Regions from separate parts of the Paenibacillus jiangxiensis genome, predicted to be linked through region 2. Evidence: riboswitches for the same ligand, from Rfam matches in the RefSeq annotation. Region 2 holds a riboswitch; each other region holds the start of a gene.
What was found. Region 2 has a riboswitch for cyclic di-GMP ahead of ACI1P2_RS09760 (thiamine pyrophosphate-dependent dehydrogenase E1 component subunit alpha). Riboswitches for the same ligand answer to the same signal wherever they lie in the genome.

Region 1 (7,321 bases), on a different contig from region 2:
TGCGCAGCATTTTCTCGGTTAACGCAATTCCTTCGTTACGTCTGTCAAGCAGAAATTGCCGGCCGGCATCGGTAATAAATACGATCACCCTTCGTTTGTCATCCGCATCGGTACGACGCACAACAAACCCCTTCTTCTCAAGGCTCTTTAGCGCTGTTGCCACCCGTCCCGTGCTGACGGACAAGTATTCGCTCAATTCTCCGGAGGTGGACCCGTCTTTATGGAAATTCAGGTGGATCAGGATCCCCATTTCCCCGCGCGAAAAGAGCTTTCTCCCATCATCCAGCGGCGGTTTGCGAGCTTGGGCGGCGTATTCAAAGAGTTCTACAGCTAATGCTTTATAATCCAATTGCATGGCTCACACCTTCTAAAATTTATCTTACACTATGAGATAATAATAGATCTTTGCTGCTGTGTCAAACCCATACGGGGATTCCCTCTATTTTCCGCCAAATTAAGGTGCAGATGATACTGGTCAGACGAAAAAACAACACAAGAAATAACCCGGCTGAATCCCTCGGCCGGGTTATTATAAGACCTTGCACGACACCTATCGGCGCCTATCCATTAAAACGCCCGCTCGTATTGCACCGGAACTTTATGATCCTCGCTGAGCGTTACCGCCGCATGTACAGCCCAGTAAGGATCGCTCAGCATGCCGCGCCCCACCGCCGCCAGATCGGCGTCTCCGTTCCCAATGACCGATTGCGCCATGGCCGGGTCATCCAGTCTTCCGACGGCAATGACCGGAATGTCAACCTCCTCACGGATCTGCCGGGCGAACGGAACCTGATAGCCGGGATGGTTGCCCGGTCTTCTCGCTCCAGGAGTCCCTTCGCCGCCGGAGCTGACGTGAACAACATCCACGCCTGCATCACGGTATTTCTTGAGCAATTCGATCGCATGATCGATATCGTAGCCTCCGTCCGCATACTCCACAGCGGAGATCCGGAACAGCAGCGGCATATTCTCAGGCATCTCCTTTTTGATCGCCTGAATGACCTCTACACCGAAGCGTGAAAGGTCTTGTCCGTAGATATCATCCCGCTTGTTGGTGAGAGGGGAGTGAAATTGATGAATGAGATAGCCGTGTGCTCCATGGATCTCAATCGTATCCACTCCTGCCGCTACAGCACGGCGCGCCGCTTCCCCGAACTTCCTCACCATCTCCTGTACTTCCTCCGTTGTCAGCGCGCGCGGTTTCTTGTACGGCTCTCCACCAGGAAACTCAATGGCCGACGGGGCAACCGGTTCGGCTGCGTCCTCCGCCTTGCGGCCGGCATGGGCAATTTGGATGCCCAGCTTCGCTCCATGCTCATGCACACCATCGGCGATACGGCGGAAAGCGGGGATATGCTCATCCGACCACAAACCCAGATCATAGTCTGAAATGCGGCCATCAGGCTCAACATCTGTCATTTCTATAATGATCAATCCTGTGCCGCCCACAGCACGGCTGGTGTAATGGACATAATGCCAGTCATTCGGAATGCCGTCCTTTGCCGTCACCGAGTATTGGCACATCGGCGCCATGACGATCCGGTTTTTAAGCTCCAAGCCTTTAATGGTGTAAGGCGTGAACAGTATGTTCTTTGACATGGTAATCCCTCCCTGGTTCCTGTCCCATAGTTTCAACCACAGGTTTACGAAACATACATTTAATGCCTTTTCACTGCACTGCAACTCAAGTTAGTTGCGCACAATTTATTATCATATGTTACGATTCCCCACACAAGTACTCACATCCATGTTCCCTAGTATCATTTTTTATACTGTCTTTGTGAGCGTCTATCAGCTCGAGGGTCCTGCTTTTCATGAATCAAAAGAACTTAAAATTTTTATTTCTTTGCCCTAAAAAAAGAAAATTTGAGGAAAATAGTTCCAAACTCCTATTCCCATATAACCATTGTATTGGTAAATTGACATCATACAACACGGTTAGACAGCAATGAAATTCGTACGATAAAGGCAAACCCGCCGAAAGACGGGGACGCAAAGCTATAGGGGCTTAGGTGGAATACCATGATGCCAGCCAGCTGCCGAATACGACGGAAAACCTCCGTCTTATTCCATTATCAGATAAGAAGGAGGTGTTTTTGCGTTCGAAAATGTAAATTTTTGATCTTTAAGGAATAAAAACGGATTTTTTGATGTTGGAGTAACATGGATGTATTGATTTTTGATGGGTTTCTTGGCACTGCAGAGCATTAAACCATATCGCACATCTAACTGCAAAGGAGCAGTATCACATGAACAATAAGGTCAAAGTTGCGATTATTGGCAGCGGTAACATCGGGACGGATCTGCTGAAGAAGACAATGCGATCCCCTTACCTGGAGTGCACGCTGTTTGTGGGGAGAAATCCGGAATCGCGGGGAATGGTCACCGCGAGAGAGCTCGGCGTACACGTTTCCGATCAGCAAATTGACGCTTTGATAGAACATGCCTCTATGTATGATATTGTTTTCGATGCCACTACAGCGTATTCCCATATACAGCACGAGAAAATTCTCAGAGGTTTAGGGAAGTTTGTTATCGATATGACGCCATCAAAAATCGGAGCCATGTGCGTTCCTGCCGTAAATTTGCACGAATGCCTGACTCTCGACAACGTGAATATGGTTACCTGCGGAGGACAAGCCTCCGTGCCGGTGGCATATGCGGTCGGACAATCCCATAGTCAGGTTGATTATATTGAAGTTGTATCCAGCATTGCCTCCATGAGCGCCGGCCCCGGCACCAGATCCAACCTCGACGAATACATCGAAACCACCGAGGAAGCGATCAAAAAATTCTCCGGCGCCCGCCGCGCCAAAGCCATTCTGAATTTAAATCCCGCAGAGCCCTGCGTCGATATGCAAACCACCGTCTATGCCAAGGTCCATGACCCTGATCTGAATACGCTAAAAGAGCATCTGGATCGGATCATTTCCACAATCCAGGCTTATGTGCCAGGCTATCAGTTGATTATCCCTCCTTCCATTGAGGACGGAAGAGTTGTCGTTATGGTTAAGGTGGAAGGAGCCGGGGACTTCCTGCCGAAGTATGCCGGAAATCTGGATATCATTAACTGCGCAGCCATCGCCATTGCGGAAAAGTACGCCTTCAAGCTGACAGGGATCGAGAGAGGTGCGTAAGCATGACGACCGTGCTGATCAGCGATCCAACCTTAAGAGACGGCTCCCATGCCGTTCGGCACCAGTTTACCAAAGAGCAAATGCAGACTTACATGCTTGTGGCGGAGGCAGCCGGCATCCCTGTCATCGAGGTAGGCCATGGCAACGGCCTGGGGGCTTCGTCATTGCAGCTGGGGGAATCCCTGGTTTCGGATGAGGAAATCTTCATCCTGGCCTCCCAGACCCTGCGTAAAACCAAAATAGGAATCCATGTCATTCCCGGCCTGGCCACCATCCATGACCTGAAAAAGGCCATCGAGATGGGCGTGCATACGGTCAGGGTTGCCTCTCATTGTACGGAGGCCGACATCACCAAGAGACATATCGAATATACCCTGAGCCAGGGGCGGGAAGCTTATGGCGTGCTGATGATGAGCCATATGGCATCCGTCGGGCTGCTGGTGCAGGAAGCCTTGAAAATGCAGTCATACGGCGCACAAGGAGTCATCATCATGGATTCCGCCGGAGCCTATTTGCCGAATGACGTCACGGAGCGGATTGGCGCGCTCACCGCCGTATTGACGATTCCGGTCGGCTTTCATGCACATAACAACCTGGGCCATGCCGTCGCCAATTCGGTTGCCGCTCTGCAGGCAGGCGCACAAATACTGGACGCCACGATGCGGGGATTCGGAGCCGGAGCAGGTAACACCCAATTAGAGGTGCTGATTCCCGTGCTGCATAAATTGGGCTACACCACGAACATTGACCTGTCCAAGCTCCTCCAGGGTGCAAATGTAGCAGAAAAAGCATTCATAGACAAAGTGCCCACCATTAACTCCATCAGTGTGATCAGCGGATTGGCCGGTGTGTTTTCAGGCTTTGCAAAGCCTGTGGAGCGTTTATCCCAAAAATATAACGTGGATCCCCACGAAGTGTTCCTTGAGCTGGGCAGAAGAAAAATTATAGCCGGGCAGGAAGACATCATTATTGAGGTTGTCCGTGAGCTTGCCGCTTCAAAGTCCAATACTCCGATGAAAGGGTTGAATCCCATGCTGAGAGACCGTGATCAAGTCGAGGTTACTTATCCATTCCAGGGGGTCGAGAGAAGAGTCCTTGCCCATAATGAGAAACTGATGCTTGTCGAACATCTATTGGCGCATGGCTCCACTTTTCCTCTGCACAGCCATGAACATGAACAGATTTTTTACATTCTGGAGGGAAGGGTCAGGGTCACTTGTAACGGAGAGGAGTATGAAGTAAAGGCAGGGGGAAGCTTTGTCATCCCCGGAGGGTTGGAACACAGCGTCTATGCCGTCGAAGACACGGTCTCTTTGGACATTTTCACTCCGGCTCGCGAGGAATATATAATCTGATGCTCAATAAGTTGGGAAACAGGAAGGGGACACATCATGGATCTGGGTCTTAAGGGAAAAGTTGCATTGATCACCGGCGGGAGCAAAGGAATCGGCCTGGAGACGGCGGCAACACTTGCCGCCGAGGGCGCCAGGGTTGCCATATGCGCGCGCAGCGAAGAGTCGTTGGCCACGGCGGCGGCACACATTCGGGACCGGTCCGGCTCTGAGGTGCTAACGATCAAAGTTGACGTCACTACATCCGGGGACTGCGAAAAAGCGGTATCCGATACGGTAAGCCGCTTCGGACGGCTCGATATTGTGGTGAATAACGCGGGGACTGCGGCAGCGAAGCCATTTGAGCAGATCAGCAATGAGCAGTGGACCTCCGATCTGGATTTAAAGCTGCTGGCTGCTATCAGCGTATCACGGGCTGCCGTTCCGCATTTGCGGGCTGCCGGAGGCGGAGCGATCATCAATGTCACTACATCTTTGTCCAAGACACCACCAGCCTCCTCCATGCCAAGCTCCGTAAGCCGCGCTGCCGGACTGGCCTTGACGAAAGCGATGAGCCGGGACCTGGCTCCCGATCAGATCCGAGTAAATACGGTGTGCATCGGCGTGATCCGAAGCGGACAGATTGAGGAACGATGGAAACGGGAGGAGCCAGGCTTCACCTGGGAGCAATATGCACGGGATCCCCGCCATCAGATTCCGCTCGGCAGGATCGGGGATACGGACGAAGCGGCAAAAGTGATTACATTTTTGGCATCCGGGGCTGCTTCTTATGTAACAGGTACCTCCGTAAATATCGACGGCGGCTCGGGGCCTGCTTTGTAGGTAATACAAGCACACAGGGAGGGGATAGGATGTTGTACGACAGCAAGCCTGACATCGGAACACGGTACCCTGGTTCAGACGGGAATGATTCGCAGAGAGCAGCTTTTCTGAAATGGATCGAGCAAATCCTGATCGGCATCGATCGGCTTAAAGCTCATGATCATGTATATCTCATGGAGAGTAACCGCCGACAAGGTGACTTGAATGGTGAACTTATATGGTCAAGCAAAATACCGGCAGCAGGCATTCCTATGGAAGAGGTCAATCATAAGCTATTGTCACTTCTGCACTCCCTCCCCCTACATACAAGATACGAATTGACAGACACGACCCAGATGGCGAGCATCCCGGGTATTCTCGGCCTATTAACTGCTTGTCTGGTCAATGGCAGTCATGTACCGGATGCATACGGGCCGGCAGGAACGGAAGCGAAAGCCAGGGTAACAGCGATGCTGTCCAGGCTGGTCGGTTACAACAGCAGCAGCGGAGGTTATACCCCTGGGGAAGGGCAAGAGGCCATATTTACGGCTTTGCGCATCGCGATTGCCAAGCTTGCTCCTGATGCACCCCGCTCGGGAGTGCCCCGCAAGCTATATGTGCTCTGTTCGGAAGCGGCTCATGACAGCTTGCTCAGATCAATGGAAGCGGTCGGGATCGGAAGCGGTCATTTGATCCGGGTGCGTACACTGCCGGACAATTCCATGGATCTTGTGGAATTGAAGGATCAATTGATTCGTGTGATCCGCAGCGGGGGCACACCGATTTGCATTGTAGCTACAACGGGGACAAGCGATGCGATGGGGATCGACGATGTAGAGGAAATTTACCATTTAGCCGCTATTCTGTGCTCCGTTTATAACGTTCCCCGGCCGCATATCCATGCGGACTCGGTGCTCGGCGGAATCTTTGCCTTCTTTAACGGATACGATTTTGCAGCCAATCCCTTTTCCTTTGGACCGGAGACATTACACGCCCTGTACAGGATTCAGTGCAAAATGGCAAAGCTTCGCTTTGCGGATTCATTGTGTTTCGATTTTCATAAATTGGGACAGCTTCCGTATTCAAGCAGCATGCTTCTACTTAAAGACGCAAAGGATCTTCAGCTTATAGACCTAACCGCGGAAGAAACGCCCTCGAGATCCTTCGGAATCTACAGCGCACTGCTTGCTTTCGGGACTGAAGGTTATCAACAGATGCTGGGTCACCTGGTTGAAGTGAACATTGCATTCAGGAAGGCGCTGAAAATGAATATTCCCGAAGCGGTGATTGTAAATCGATTTAATCCGGGGAACATTACTTTGTTTCGCATATACCCGGGCGGCGTTTCCCGCTTCGCGGAGGAATTGAACGGGGAATGCACGAAGGACGAAGTGGAGCGTACCAATCTTCTGAACGAAAGATTATTCGAGCGATTGGGCCAGCGGAGAGAGAGAATGTCGTTTGACCATACAAAAAAATATTTATCTGTATTAACGGAAGACCAGCATACGATGCCGCTTTACGCGGCCAAACTATCCGTTATTTCACCTCATACCGGGACAGAGCATGTAGATGAGATTGTACTTTTCCTGAAGGAAATCATAGATGATGTCATCGTAACTGAACGCTGAACGAACCATCCCTACAATCGCTGTTAGCCCCAAATTCGCTATTCTCCTGCAATGTCTGATTGAAAAACCGAGAACAGGTGCAAGGTTCCCCTGTTCTCGGTTTTTTTGTTTCGGACAAAATAATCTAATCAAAAAAAACCTGCTTCCCCGCACCAGCGAGCGACCCCCTGTCGGACCGCTTCCATCGGCTCCGATTCCGACCGTGACAACGCCCATGCGACATAGCCGTCCGGACGAACGAGCGCCGTATGCACGTCGGCCCAATCAGCGGCATTCTCCGCAAGCGAAGCGAACACCGGCTTGATATGCGGATAGCGGCTCCAGTCGGCCTCTTGGATCGTTTGGTCCCCCGCAAAGTGAAGCAGCACGAAAGAACCGGAACGGAAAAATTCATACGCCT
Region 2 (7,321 bases):
CTGGTTTGTTCCGTCTGTTGCCGCCTGATAGATGGCCTCCGCAATCACTTCCGGTGAGGATATGTTATCAGCAGCAATTGCCGATTCCTGTAGTGTCGACTGAGCTGTTTCGGTGAATCTTTGATAATCTGTTAAAGACTCATCGGTTAAGAGCTCAATGGATCTTCCGAAAAATTCCGTCTTGACCACACCGGGCTCAATCAATTTTAAACGGATGTTTTGAGAAGCAAGTTCATAGGATACTGCTTCCGTGAAGCCTTCAATTGCAAACTTCGTTGAGTGGTACAAGGATAATAAAGGAAATCCTATTTTTCCGCCCATCGAAGAAATATTGAGGATTAATCCATGGTTCTTGGCTCTAAAATGAGGAAGAATAGCCTTGATCGCCGCCATCAAGCCAAATACATTGACCTCAAACTGCTTGCGAATTTGCTCGTTGGAAGCCGCCTCGAAGATACCCATAGCGCCATAACCGGCGTTATTTAAGAGGACATCGATGGTCCCAAACCGCTCTATTCCTGTTTTGATGGCTTCTTGAATGGTTTCTTCCTGCTGAACGTCGAGTCTGGTTACCAGCACATGATCAAGCCGTGTCAGTTCGGTTTCTTTTTCCGGTGAACGCATGGTAGCAATTACATTCCATCCCTGTTCAGCAAAATGCTTGGCCGCTGCTCTTCCAATTCCAGACGATGAACCCGTAATCATGATCGTTTTCATTCTTCATCCTCCTACAAATCATTGGTATTTTTTAAGAACGATAACAGAACAATGCCCGCCAAAACCAAATGAATTCGATATGCCAATATTCAGGTTTTTATTGTTTTCTTGCTTTGTAACCACGTTCAGCTTTATTTCCGGATCAAGATGATCAACGTTTATGGTAGGGGGAATGATGTCTTCTTCCAGGGTTTTCAATAGAGCGATTGCTTGCATTGCGCCTGCGGCCCCCTGTGAATGACCTATAGTCGACTTATTTGCAACTACGGGTATTTTTGCAGTTCGCTCTTGAAACAAATGATGAATAGCTATGGACTCGGAAATATCCCCTACTTTCGTACTCGTCGCATGGGCACTAATGATGTCAACCTCGTCGGTAGTTATACCCGCATCTGACAATGCGTTTTTCATCGCTAAAGCCCCACCCTTTCCTTCCGGGTGACTTGCGACGATATTAAACGCATCAGAGTTTGATCCATAACCAATGATCTCGCCAAGAATAGGCGCGTCTCTCTTTAAAGCATGCTCCAAAGATTCCAGAATCAATATTCCAGCACCTTCACTGATAACAAAACCGTTGCGATCCTCAGCAAAAGGCCGGCTGGCCAAAGCTGGCGTATCATTCCTGGTGGATAGGGCTTTTGCGTTATTAAAGCTGGCAAGGATAAGTTGATTTATAACAGCTTCACTGCCCCCTGCAAACATGACATCCGCTTCATTTCTTTGGATGACCCTATAGGCATCGCCTATGGCCATGGTTGCAGATGCACATGCGGTTACGAAGGCTAAGGAAGGGCCTGATGCGCCAAAACGAATGGAAATTTGTGTTGCTGCCATATTGGATAACATCTTGGCCACCAAATTGGGACTTACCCTGTTCGATCCACGCTTGTAAAGAAGATCGACATTTTCCAGTATGGTATCTATACCTCCAGCAGCTGTGCCCACATATACCCCTAAACGCTCCTGGTTGACATTTTCTAACTGTAATCGGGATTGTGCAAAGGCTTGTTCTGCGGCGGCTAACGCAAATTGAGCAAAGCGTGCCATCGTTCTGGCTTCTTTACGTCCCCAACGCTCTTCGGCATCGAAATCTTTCACTTCACCGGCAATTCGGCTTTCTAAGCCTGATGCATCAAAAGATTCTATCGTTGAAATGCCCGATGTGCCTGCAATTAAATGATTCCAGAAGCTGTCTATATCGTTGCCTATCGGTGATATAATTCCCATCCCTGTAATGACGACTCTGTTCATTTAATCACTACTTTCCGCTAAATAGTCATAAACAACGTCAGGCAGGGATAACGCCAAATCCGTAACAATATGTGATGCGGATACAACCTCAAGCACGGGAAGATCTGCCATCGGGGCCAGCGCATGGGCAAACAATTGCAGCCTGGCCGGGGCCGTCCAGGCACCATGAATGGTCAAATCTTTGATCTGAGCACGAACCAATCGGCATACCTTCGGATTTCCATCATAGCTCGGCACAATTTTGAGCATGAACGTTGGCTGCATAATCTCTTGACGAGCCTTCTCCGGATCGAGAGGCTGATGTTTATATCCCATTGTTGCGGTGGCCACACGTAAAGATCCGTAGTCCAGCGTGCCGACTAATGTGTCCGAATCAATGTACAGTCTTGGAGAGCCCAGTTTTTTCGGGTATGCACTGATCTCCCGTCCGGAAGCAATCGCAGGATGATTATCCACGTACATGGCATGCAGGTATTCGCCCTTCTCGCCATTGAAGCTCACCGGTATCACCTGGCCTGATTCAGTATAGGCCCCCAAACCGGTCACATCCGGCATGTACATGATCTCAAATTTGACCAAAGGTTCATCAATTTCAAGCGGCTCAGGGACTACACGTCTCAGAGCTTCCATATCCGTACGATAGAGAATGTTCAGATACTCCCGATTACGAAAATAATAAGGTCCGACAGGAAAAGCAGGAGCCCCCAATGGAGTCGACATTTGCTTGCGCACATCACTTTTCTTCATTCTTGTCATCACCTTTCCGCTTTTCGATTTCCATAAAAATAATTGTCTCGTGATCTTCCACAAATATATCCACATCATTTATATCTTCTTTGGGGAGTTCTTCTAATAGTTCTTGCATTTGATCCTCATTACGGTAAATGAGCCACCAATCCATCACAGCTTCCATATAAGCAATTGTGGGAGAGCCCGGATGATAGTTAATGATTAACAAGCGGCCGCCTGGATTGAGCAGTTGAAATAATTTTTTCGTTAATCGTTTAGCAATTTTATCTGGAAGATAATCATATACACCGATGGAATAGATAAAATCAAAAGTGGGAAGAGGGACTTTATTTCTGATGATGTCAACAACTGAGGCTGGGATCGCTTCGCCAAAATCCTTTATGGCTTCTGCAGCAACCGAAAGAGCCTCCTGATCTTGATCAATGGCGACAAATTTTCCAATCGTTTTGTTTTGCACCGCAGCACAATCTGATGTTTCTCTTAAGTGACCACAAGCGACCGAGAGAATATAAGGATTCGCAACACGTTCTGAGGTTTGATTAATTTTGCTGGAAAGGATACGTCTTCTTTCGCGGTTAGCATTATTGGCATGAGCCATGCGGTTTAAGTCGTAATATAGAAAATCGGCAATCTCTGATTTTTCATTCTCGTAGGGGGACGATTCCAACTTTTCAAAGTCATACTGCAGGTCCAGCATTATGGGATCACCTGCATAACCGCGCGGTCTTTCAAATGCTCGACGGGATAGTGGTTCTTGCAAGAAAAAATGGCTTATGGAGTGTTCACGATATCGGGGGATAAACTGGGTCCAATCTTCTGTTGAGTACTGTTGACGTAAGTCTCTTAATCCATCATAAAGCGTACTTAATGCTTCAGAGTATTGGCCTTGATTAATCTTCATTTCAACATCTTCAAAAAACTCTTTTTCAATCGTCTGATCCATTAGTTTCCCTCCCTGAAAGACTCCTAACGATTGCGGCATTCCATTCAATTCGGCAGTTGGGCTCTATTCTCTCCTAATTTGAATAAACGTGTTTAAAGATATCTTCGAGGGCTGGGTCTGGGGTAAGTTCCGCATATTCCGCGGCCTCGTCGATTTCCCTGACGATTCGATCATGAATTTCCTGCTCTGCGTGTTCCTCCAATATCCCGGATTTTCTGAGATAACGGCTAAAGGATTCAAGCGGGTCGTACTTCTCGGCTTCCTCTATTTCCTCACTGGAACGATATCCTTGATCATCGTCATCGCTTGGATAAGGAGCCAGGCGGTAGAGACCGGCCTCGATCAGCGTAGGACCCTCTCCTCTGTTCGCTCTGTCGACGGCCTCTTTCGTGACCCTGTATACTTCCAGGGGATCATTGCCGCTCACACGGATGCCAGGAAAGCCGTATGCTTTTGCCCGATCTGCAACACTATCACGTACCGTCTGCTTCGAGGAGAGAACCGAAAGACCATAGGGCTGGTTCTGTTCGCAGAAAAAAATGACCGGAAGCTTGTGTCCTCCTGCAAAGTTTGCTGCTTCGTGAAACTCCCCCCGATGGCTGCCTCCATTTCCAAAAGCGACTAACACGACAGGATGATCTCCCCGTATTTTGCCGGCCAAGGCGATTCCTACGGCATGCGGGACATGAGTGGTAGTGAGGCCGGAAGTCGAAAGAATACGATTTTTTTTACTGCCATAATGCCCAGGCATTTGCCGCCCGCCGCTGTCCGCAGCTTCTGCCTTGGCAAAAGCGGTGAGCATCAGTTCCTTTGCCGTCATGCCGAAAACAATGGCCATGCCCATATCGCGATCATACGGGCAAAGAAAATCTTTCGTCATATCCAGTGCATACGCCGCACCTACCTGTGCGGCTTCATGACCTTGACAAGACATGTGGAAAGGGATTTTTCCAGCACGATGAAACAATCCCAGCCGTTCGTCGACTTTCCGTGCCAGAGCCATATCCCGGTACATATCCAGAAGCTGCTGATTCGACAAACCGAGTTGTCGATGCTTGTTGGGCAAACAAAAAACCTCCCTTCTTGGTTTCATCTGGTGTTACCTGAAAATGAATAGACGGAGGTTTCCGACGTATTCGGTAACTGGCTGACATAGAGGATTGTGGTACTATCCGCCTTAGTCCCTATAGCTTTGCGTCACCGCCTTTCAACGGGTTTGCCATTATCGTACATAGTATAAAGTTGTAATATATTGTATATTGTTTCATGATATTTACTTTTTTGGAATAGGGCTTCATTACCATATTTTTCAGCATACGACAATGTTCGCTTTTCTTCGTTATGTAGGGGCATATGCGTAAATAACGTATTCCGTGGTACATTTGATTGGTTTTTATTGGAATTTTTTTGGAATTTTTTTGGCAAATTTTGCTCGTTTATCTATGCTATGGTTTTTGGATATGGAAGGAATTTTTCCTGCTCCAGAAACAGCAAGAAAGGCCTCTGACGGACCAGAGACCTTGTGACGTATCTGTGATTTGGTTGATGTCAGGAAAACTGTTGCGTGATATGCTGGATGAAAGCTTCTTCGCCGATCTCTTTCCTGAGCTCCAATAACGCTTTCGCATCTTCTCCAACTACATATCTCAACTGCTTTGTACCGTCCGTTGCCGCCTGATAGATGGTCTCCGCCACCATTTCCGGAGTGCATGCGCTGTCCGTGTTAATGATTGCCTCCACCAAGGGCTGAACCGATTGGGAGTATTCCTGATAATCTGGCAAAGACTCAATGGACAATAAATCGATAGATCTGCCAAAAAAGTCCGTTTTGACCACACCAGGCTCAATTAGTTTTAACCGGATATTTTGAGAAGCAAGCTCAAACGATAAAGTTTCCGTGAAGCCTTCAATTGCAAATTTAGTAGAGTGATAAAGCGAAAATGAAGGCAGCCCCACTCTTCCGGACATTGAAGATAAATTGATGATTATTCCACTATTATTAGCTCTAAAATGAGGAAGAATGCTCTTGGTCACCTTCATAAGGCCGAGTACATTTACTTCAAATTGCTTTCGAATTTGCTCGTATGAAGCCGCCTCGAAGATGCCCAGAACTCCGTAACCGGCATTATTTAACAGGACATCGATTGTGCCAAATCGCTCCAAACCTGCCCTTAATGCCTCTTGAATCGTTTCCAATTGTTCAACGTCGAGCCTCGTTACCAAAACATTCTCCAGCCGCGACAGTTCGGTTTCTCTTTCAGGTGAACGCATGGTAGCAATCACATTCCATCCCTGATCTGCAAAATACCTGGCTGCAGCTTTTCCAATTCCAGACGATGAACCCGTAATCATAATTGTTTTCATGTTTTGCCCTCCTGCAAATCATTGGTGTATTTTTTGGGAACGCTCGCAAAACATATGCCCTCGAAAACCAAATCAACGGGTTTGCTATGATCGTACAAAGTATAATGCTGCCATAATGATATTGGACGAGATCCCGTTTTTGAATAGGACATACCTACCAAGTTTTAGGTAAAGGAGAGACTACCCCCAAGTAATGCATGCTTGAGGGCAGTCTGTTTTTCATCTTACCGGTTAAGCTTTCTTTCTTCTCAGCAGGAACAGGCCTGCAAGCAGGATGAGGCATCCGGCCAGCAAATAGCCGTACATATTCGTTGCAGTTGCCGGCAGCTTGCTGCCAGTGCCATCCCCGTTGCTGGAGGAGCTTCCGCTCTCCGAGTCACCCGAGGTGCCGGATTGCCCGCTTCCTCCAGTTCCACCCGAGCTTCTGGACTGACCGGAGTCTGTGGAACCGGAATCCGAACCTCCCCAGCCCGGGTTGTCTGGATTGCCGGAGGAAGAGCCGTCGTTCGGTTCTCCTCCCGGTATGCCGGGATTGCTGCCGCTTCCGCCGCCAATGATGATGTCTTCAGACGGCGTATCCGAATCGTCCAGATTATCCCCGCTCACTTCACCTACGTTTTGTATCGTTTGGCCCGGTTGGCCTGCCACCAGTTTGGCCTGGAATACAATCGTATGCCAGTCCGTATCTGTAACCTCGCCGAACTGTCCACTCACCATGCCATTGACGTATGAGCCTTTGTCGCTGTCCAGCGCATCGGTTACAGTAATGCCGTCCACCTTCAGCATGCCTGGCACATATTGCAGCTCGGCACGCAGGGCGTCCGAGATTTCCAGATTGGTCACGACACTGTCCTCTACGGTGTTGCGTGTGCGAATCGTGTACTCAATCACATCGCCGACTTCGATGCTGCCTCCGTTCACATCTTTCGCCGATTTCTCGGATTCAAGCACTGGGGAAGCCGGATCGACAGCGTCGTCATCGTGCGAACCTCCGCCACCACCGCCACCGCCTGAACCCCCACTACCCGGATCTTCAGTTACAGGCGGGTTTACCGGTGGTGCTGGTGGGTCTACTGGTGGATCAACTGGCGGCTGCACTGGTGGATCTACCGGCGGAATGACTACAGGCGGTTCTTCCTCAACGGCTATTTTCTCCGTTGGCTCGCCTGGTTGATCAATGTTATCGCCAGTCACCAGCGCTGTATTTTGAATCACCTGGCCGTCGTATCCCGTCTGGATAATGGCCTGGAACTCCAACATATGCCAATTCATATCATCTACGCTACCGAATGA
Region 3 (7,321 bases), on a different contig from region 2:
TATGCGAATATCGTCATGCCGCTGTGCAAGCCCGTGACCGTCAGCGCCAGCCTGCTTATTTTTATCCAGCAGTGGGAATCGTTCCTGTGGCCGCTCATCGTAACGCGCTCCAAGGAGTATAAAGTCATTCAGGTCGCGCTGAGCGACTTCGTTACCGAATACGCGACCTACTGGAACGAAATGTTCGCCGCCGTCATTCTGTCCATCCTGATCCCTGTTGTGCTGCTGCTTCCGCTGCAGCGCTATTATGTGCAGGGCATTGCCAATACGGGCTCGAAGGAGTAACGGCGCGATATAGGTTATGCCCGATTGATTTCTCGTTTTAGCAGAAAAGTCCATGTTCCGTTGCTATGATGCAACAAAACATGGACTTAGCTATTTTTACGAACCCCACGATGATGTGTATGCTTTTGGGTTGTCCTGACCATTTTCATGAGCCGCGCCTCACTCTCAGCATCGGGTCTTTACGCAAATGAATAACACAATCCTCATTGGAGGTGTGATATACAATACTGCCCGGTTCCGCATTAAAAAATTCCCTATTGGCATCCTGTTTAGGGATTGTTCGAATTGGCGCAACTTCCGTTACAATCTTTTTATTTTCTTCCTCGACGTAGTCAAGTATGGAAAGCAATACGAACTGGTCGGGAAACAACTCTCTGACTTCCTGCCATTTCATCGGTATACCCCTCCTACTTTCATGCTCCCTTTATTTTACCATAGTTAATCTTCATTCAGAGGCTGAATATCGATTAGCTACTGTTTATCTATTTTATAAAAATATCACATAGGCAACCGAATATAAAAGCGGGCCCCGCTGCTATCACTTTGCGCCCACACCTCACCGCCATGAGCTTCCACCAGCTTCCTCACAATAGCCAGTCCCATCCCGCTTCCGCCGGTCTGCCGATTCCTCGACTTGTCTCCCCGGTAAAACCTTTCAAAAATATACGGCAGATCCTCAACTGAAATTCCGGGCCCTGTATCGCTGATAACAAGGCAAACCGCCCCTTTTTCCTTACGTTCCCGGACGCTGACAGTCCCCCCGGCAGGCGTATGGTGAAGGGCGTTGGTCAACAGATTCACCAGGATCTGTTTCATCCGGTCCGCATCCATAAGCAGTATGACATCTGAAATGCCCTCGTATTGGAGCTGCACCCCTTTCTCAAGAAAAGCGGCTTCCATCACTGCAGCAGCCTTTCCGACAATCAAACGCAGATTCTCTTCTTTCCGTAAAAGCTGGAATTCCGGTGAATCCATTACGTTCAGCTCCTCCAGTTCACTGACGAGCTGAATCAGGCGCTCCACCTCCTCCAGACAGGAGTGAATCCGCGCGGGCGTCGGCTCCCAGACTCCGTCCTCCAAGGCCCTCATGTGGCTTTTCAGCGTCGTTAGCGGTGTGCGCAGCTCATGGGCAATATCCTGCGACATGGACATGCGCAGCAGCTGCTGTCTTTGTAGCTGTTCTGACAGCCTGTTCAGGGAAGCACCAAGCTCCGCGATCTCATCCCTGCCTTCCGTGCTGATACGGACGTCCAGGCTGCCCCTGCTGATCCGTTCGGCGGCCTGTTTCATGCGGACCAGCGGGCGGGAGATGCGTTTTGCAAAATAAACACCAATAATCAGCGCCAACAGCAGCGAAAACAACCCTGTCAGCAGGATCGACTGAATCAGGGCGCTCTCCAGGTGATCCATCAATGGAGACACTTTTTTACTCGCCAGTGAGACCTGCTCCATATACATCGAGATATGATAATGAGTGGCAAACATGCTGATCACGGCAAAAATGACAAGGATGCCTGCGGCCATGCCGACAATGATCACAGCCAGCCGGATATATAGCCGGTTGAACATCAGCCCTCACCGCCAAACCGGTAGCCGAAGCCGTACACCGTAAGAATATAGCGCGGATTGCGGGGATCTTGCTCAATTTTTTGCCGTACATTTTTGACATGCTGGTCGATAATACGGATATCGCCGTCAAAGCTGAGGCCCATCACCCTGTCGACCAGTTCCTCCCGCGGGAAGCGGCGCTGCGGGTATTTGGCGAGCAGAAGCAGCAGCTTGTACTCGCTTGGTGTGAGGCTGATCGGCTCTTCATACCGGTACACCTGATTTTTCAGCGAATCGATGCGGAGATGCCCGCCATTAAATGAGATCACATCTGCCAAAAGCTGCGAGTCATCTGTCCTGCGCAGGATCGCTTTTACCCTGGCAACCACCTCATTCGGATCAAAGGGCTTGATCATGTAGTCATCTGCTCCGATGGACAATCCGCTGATGCGGTCCGCCTGGGCTACCTTTGCAGTGAGCATAAGAATCGGCACCGGGCTGAATTTGCGCACCTCCCGGCAGACAGTCTCCCCTTCCATGCCAGGCAGCATCAAATCCAATATAAGCAGGTCAACCCGCTGGCTGTGAAGTATCGTCAATGCTTCCTCCCCGCTTGCACTTTCCAGTACATGAAAACGCTCCTTCTGCAAATAAGAAGCCAGCACCTCGCGAATTTTCTGTTCATCATCTACCACTAGAACGGTTTTCAAGGCATGCCCCTCCGTACGCCCAAGTTATACCGGAATTATACCATTCCGAATTGTAAGAGTCCTCCTGCCTATTACTTTCACCATTTCTGTTTAACCTAAACTTGTGAAGATCCTTTGAAGACCGCCGAAAAATGAAAAAGCACCGGAGGAAATCCCTCCAATGCTTAAATCATTAACGTATTTGAAATGTCCGAATCACCCGGATCGATATGATATTTGTATTCAACGGATCAACAGGTTTAAATGTCATACTGTATAAATCATACAGTCTCGTCTCAATGCCGTATTCTTTGAACTTATCGGAGAAATCTCCAATCGTAGGTCTCTTCCCCGTTTCACACGTTATTTGGCATTCCTCAAGCTTCGTTTCTCCATGTCTGTATACAAATTCCACATCCGATTGATAAATACTGCTCACTCTATTATTTCTCCCTCCGAATTTAAGGTAACCCAGCCGCCATAGATCCATGATGCTTTCCTTAGGCCTGCAGCTTTGCGTCCTTGCCTTTCGGCAAGTTTGCCCTTTGCATAAATGGTGGAACATCCACTTGAGATAATATAATATATTTTGTGTGTTTTTTCGACATGATCCCGTAAAAATCGCCATTCTTCACACTTGTTTACTTTTCCCCTTATAGTGTTATCATAGATTGTAGTTCCTTGACGGATATGTACATCTCTGAAAGAACCTATATACTTTCAAGTCCTATAGAAATCAAAGCAACTTACTATATTTTTCAGGAGGTAAACATATGGCTTACAATATCCCGGTGGAAGCAACCCTTGAGGTGATGGGCGGCAAATGGAAGGCGGTCATTTTGTGTCATCTGGATAAAGGCGACAAGCGGACCAGCGAACTGAAAAGGCTGATGCCGGCCATTACTCAGAAGATGCTCACACAGCAGCTGCGGGAGCTGGAAGATGACGGACTTGTGAAGCGGCAAATATTTGAGCAGGTTCCGCCCAAGGTCGTGTATTCCCTGACCGATTACGGCTGGTCCCTGAAGCCTGTCCTGGATGCCATGTGCGCCTGGGGCGAAAAGCATATTGAACAAGAAGACCAAGCAGTCAAGGTCTAAAGCCAATGTTTCGAGCCTTCCACATAAACGATCTGCAAACGGAAGAGCCGGATTCCTGGATACTCAGGACTCCGGCTTTTTTTCAGTGATCCGCGCCTTCTTTCCCCCGTTCCCTCCCATAGGTACCTGTAAGTGCCTATAGTACTTTGAAGTACGTACTATTCTTTTTCGTGCGAAGCATCCATAATAGCATTTGCCGGCCGGCTAAAAAATATATATAGGAGTGGAACTGAACATGTCGTCAGACAATAAACGCAGTACTCTGTCGCTGCTGGCTTTGGCCATCAGTGCCTTTGCGATTGGGACAACGGAGTTCATCAGCGTGGGATTGCTTCCCCTTATCGCTGAAGACTTGAATATATCTGTAACCATGACCGGATTAACGGTCACTTTATATGCTCTGGGCGTTACTTTCGGCGCTCCGGTGCTAACCTCTTTAACTTCGGGAATACCAAGAAAAACGCTGCTGATCTGGATTATGATCGTCTTCATCGCCGGCAATTCGATTGCGGCCTTCTCAAGCGGAATCGGGCTGCTGCTTACGGCACGGGTTATTTCCGCCTTCTCGCATGGCGTATTTATGTCGATCGGCTCAACCATAGCGGCTGACCTTGTCGCGCCGAACCGGCGGGCAAGCGCCATTGCCATTATGTTCTCCGGATTAACCGTGGCTACGATTACCGGTGTGCCCTTCGGCACGTTTATCGGCCAGCAGCTGGGCTGGCGTGCAGCCTTTTTAACCATAGCCGTGATTGGCATCATTGCTCTGATCGCCAATTTGATTCTCGTTCCCGGCAATCTGCGGAAGGGGGTCAAAACCCCGGTACGGGATCAAATCAAGCTCATTACCAACGGACGGCTGCTGCTTGCTTTCCTGATTACGGCTCTCGGATACGGTGGCACCTTCGTCGTCTTTACGTATCTGTCTCCCCTGCTGCATGACATTACAGGTTTTGGCGAGACAACGGTAGCTTTCCTCCTGCTTCTATACGGCATTGCGATCGCCATCGGCAATATTATCGGCGGCAAAGCTGCCAACCGTAAGCCGCTCTCGGCGCTGCTGTATATGTTTATTATTCAAGCGGTGGTCCTCTTTATTCTGGCCTTCACAGCTCCATTTAAAGTGGCGGGTTTGATTACGATTCTTTTGATGGGCCTGTTTGCCTTCATGAATGTGCCTGGACTTCAGTTGTATGTAGTTAACCTTGCCCAGCGTTTTGTGCCGCAGGCCGTGGATGTCGCTTCCGCAATCAATATCGCTGCTTTTAACGGCGGCATCGCCCTTGGCGCTTATCTCGGCGGCCAGATTGTGGACGGTCCGGGGTTAATTCACACCTCATGGATCGGCGGTTTAATGGTGGTTGGCGCTGTTATTTTAACAGGCTGGAGCCTGCTGCTCGCCAGAAAAGACAAAGACACCCACGCCGAGGAAGCTGTATAATGTATGTCAAACAAGGACTGTTTCTTTCCCGTTGAGAGAAGCAGTCCCTTTGAATACAAACCTCTGTGAAAGGAGAATGGCTTATATTTGCTTCCGACGAGATTTTGAGCGTGTGGCGAAAATTCGATCATTTCCCGATGGAAACCTTAACCAAAGCATGGTACTTTCAAAAGAATACCGGGAAAAAACAAAGAGAAGTAGCTCAAATGAAGGAGCATCGCGAGCAGTACGGCATTACAGGCAATTGTTTTGATCTCGCATTGTGGCTGCTGCATGAATTCGAAAAGGAGGGGATTGAAGCCTATCCGATTGGCCATGATATGGGAACAGAGGATGCGCATGTGGCTGTTATTGCGAAAAGTGAGAAAGGACACCGCTATTATTGCGATTTGGGCGATCAGTGGCTCAATCCGGTGCTGGTAGATGCCGATAGTGAAGATTATACTGAAGAGAGACTGGAAGGCTTCTTTCCTGCGGCAGAAATACAAGTGCAATCAGCTGGAGATTTATGCACGGTTCTATACCATAGGCCGAACGGGAAAAGCAGCCAGCAAAGCTTTCATCTTGCCCCCATTCCAATCCATGAATTTTGGCAAGCAGCAGAAGTCTGCCAAAATATAGTTCAGAAGGAACCTTTATTGGAATGCAGAGTTCCCTATAAAAATGAAACCGCCCATTGGGAGTTTTATGACTGGGAAAGCTTTCTGAGCACAACCGAAGGGTTATTCAACGAGCCAGAAACAGAGTCTATTGAAGAATGGTGTGTTAGAATCCATCAAAAAACGGGTTATGATACAAAGTTCCTCTCCGAAGCACTGAATATATACAAAAAAATGTGAAAACCGCCTGCTGCAGGCGGTTTGGCTTTTTCAATGATATTGTCCTGTTATATGCTCTCCCGTATCCTTCAGCAGCTTGGAGAGCAGTACGATTTGCCCCGTATGATACCCATAGTGTGCAGCGACGGCAACGAGCAGCTTGCCAATCTCCTTGATCTCGTAGGTTTCGCCCTCCTCGGCCTGCACCCGCAGCATCCGGTTCCAATCCTCCAGCCCGTAATGAATGGCCACTTCTCTGTCCAGATCCTCTTCGGTAAGTCGAGCCAGTATTTCCTTCGTTTCCGTTCTTGTATCCGTCAGAAGCCGAATCAGCTCCTCCCTCGGAATGCCTCCCTCCGTAGTAAACTCCTTCGATCTTTCACGGGTAAACGTCTGCCCGCCGATGGCGCTAATCAGATTCATGCGCTCATTGCCTGCCAGATGGAGACATAAATTGCCGATGCTGTTCATTGTATCCCTGGCCCTGCTCCATATCTGTGAATCATCCAGGGGTACCATGCTTTTCACGATCCGCTCAAGCTGCTTGTCCATATCCTCAATAACCGCTTCAACCAGTTTCAGCATAACACCCCTTCTTTCCTTATGTTATTAACCATTTACCCGATCCGGCTGCAAATTCCGCAAAAGCTCGAAGATTTGCCCTCTATGATGGGCTTCATGCTCCACCAAATGATAGATCACCCATTCCGGAGTTACATCATAGGATTCAAGCTGCCTTGGGTTTCTCCAATCCGTAAGGTCCATGCCTTTAAAATGAAAGAGCAGCCTGTCGCGGACTGCTTGCAGACGATGGAGATGCTGCTCCAGGGTTTGGCCTTCCACATGAACCAGGGAGCCGTCCTCCGACCTGTCCTCCTGCAGAAATAGAGAACGAATTTCCGGTTCATACTCGGTGGCTTCAAGCACCTCGACATATAACCAATCCGCCTCAATAAGTGCAATATGATACAGCAGCGAGCCGATGCTGTGCCTTCCTTCCAGTTGCCGGTCCAGCAGATCAGGGGCCAGGCCGTTCAGCTTTTCCAAAATGGTCCTGCGGACATCCTCCAAGCACCACAGCCAGCGCCCGATTTCGGGCTCATATCCCGGCAAGGCGGCCACTTGCAATGATTTTTTGCTCACACCATCACTCTCCTTATCTTTCTAAATATTCTAGGTACGGTTTGTTTTTCCCTCTTGAAGGTCCAAAAGCAATATAAGCTTTACTGGCCAGATTCCACTCTGGGTCAAGCCGACTTTTCACAAAGAAAGGGACAATCCTGAACGATTTATGAAACCTCTTGCAGCAGGCTGTCCTGGCGACCTAAGTTCAATTACAATGGGAAGTATCCGGCAGGAATCTGAACAAGGACTGCTCAAACGCACAGAAAGGAGAGTTCCATGAACTACGTTAATGGAGAAGCATCTGTCATTCTTACA

Region 1: it holds a riboswitch for cyclic di-GMP, as region 2 does, so the genes downstream of both, ACI1P2_RS21400 (acetaldehyde dehydrogenase (acetylating)) here and ACI1P2_RS09760 (thiamine pyrophosphate-dependent dehydrogenase E1 component subunit alpha) in region 2, are expected to answer to the same signal.
Region 3: it holds a riboswitch for cyclic di-GMP, as region 2 does, so the genes downstream of both, ACI1P2_RS15995 (hypothetical protein) here and ACI1P2_RS09760 (thiamine pyrophosphate-dependent dehydrogenase E1 component subunit alpha) in region 2, are expected to answer to the same signal.

The regions. Positions count from the first base shown of each region.
Region 1 is NZ_JBJURI010000024.1:30,620-37,940, reverse strand. Features, by position in the region: gene ACI1P2_RS21410 (MarR family winged helix-turn-helix transcriptional regulator) at 1-349, opposite strand, end outside; gene ACI1P2_RS21405 (NADH:flavin oxidoreductase/NADH oxidase) at 568-1,599, opposite strand; cyclic di-GMP riboswitch class I at 1,958-2,044, shown strand; gene ACI1P2_RS21400 (acetaldehyde dehydrogenase (acetylating)) at 2,217-3,137, shown strand; gene dmpG (4-hydroxy-2-oxovalerate aldolase) at 3,140-4,492, shown strand; gene ACI1P2_RS21390 (SDR family NAD(P)-dependent oxidoreductase) at 4,529-5,311, shown strand; gene ACI1P2_RS21385 (pyridoxal phosphate-dependent decarboxylase family protein) at 5,341-6,921, shown strand; gene ACI1P2_RS21380 (monooxygenase) at 7,050-7,321, opposite strand, start outside.
Region 2 is NZ_JBJURI010000007.1:163,380-170,700, forward strand. Features, by position in the region: gene ACI1P2_RS09740 (SDR family oxidoreductase) at 1-717, opposite strand, end outside; gene fabF (beta-ketoacyl-ACP synthase II) at 736-1,971, opposite strand; gene ACI1P2_RS09750 (acetoacetate decarboxylase) at 1,972-2,718, opposite strand; gene ACI1P2_RS09755 (class I SAM-dependent methyltransferase) at 2,705-3,664, opposite strand; gene ACI1P2_RS09760 (thiamine pyrophosphate-dependent dehydrogenase E1 component subunit alpha) at 3,738-4,679, opposite strand; cyclic di-GMP riboswitch class I at 4,800-4,895, opposite strand; gene ACI1P2_RS09765 (SDR family oxidoreductase) at 5,213-6,028, opposite strand; gene ACI1P2_RS09770 (isopeptide-forming domain-containing fimbrial protein) at 6,260-7,321, opposite strand, start outside.
Region 3 is NZ_JBJURI010000015.1:124,342-131,662, reverse strand. Features, by position in the region: gene ACI1P2_RS16015 (carbohydrate ABC transporter permease) at 1-285, shown strand, start outside; gene ACI1P2_RS16010 (hypothetical protein) at 431-679, opposite strand; gene ACI1P2_RS16005 (sensor histidine kinase) at 784-1,854, opposite strand; gene ACI1P2_RS16000 (response regulator transcription factor) at 1,854-2,543, opposite strand; gene ACI1P2_RS15995 (hypothetical protein) at 2,716-2,961, opposite strand; cyclic di-GMP riboswitch class I at 2,985-3,075, opposite strand; gene ACI1P2_RS15990 (winged helix-turn-helix transcriptional regulator) at 3,296-3,622, shown strand; gene ACI1P2_RS15985 (MFS transporter) at 3,858-5,063, shown strand; gene ACI1P2_RS15980 (hypothetical protein) at 5,129-5,902, shown strand; gene ACI1P2_RS15975 (DinB family protein) at 5,933-6,466, opposite strand; gene ACI1P2_RS15970 (DinB family protein) at 6,491-7,024, opposite strand; gene ACI1P2_RS15965 (hypothetical protein) at 7,283-7,321, shown strand, end outside.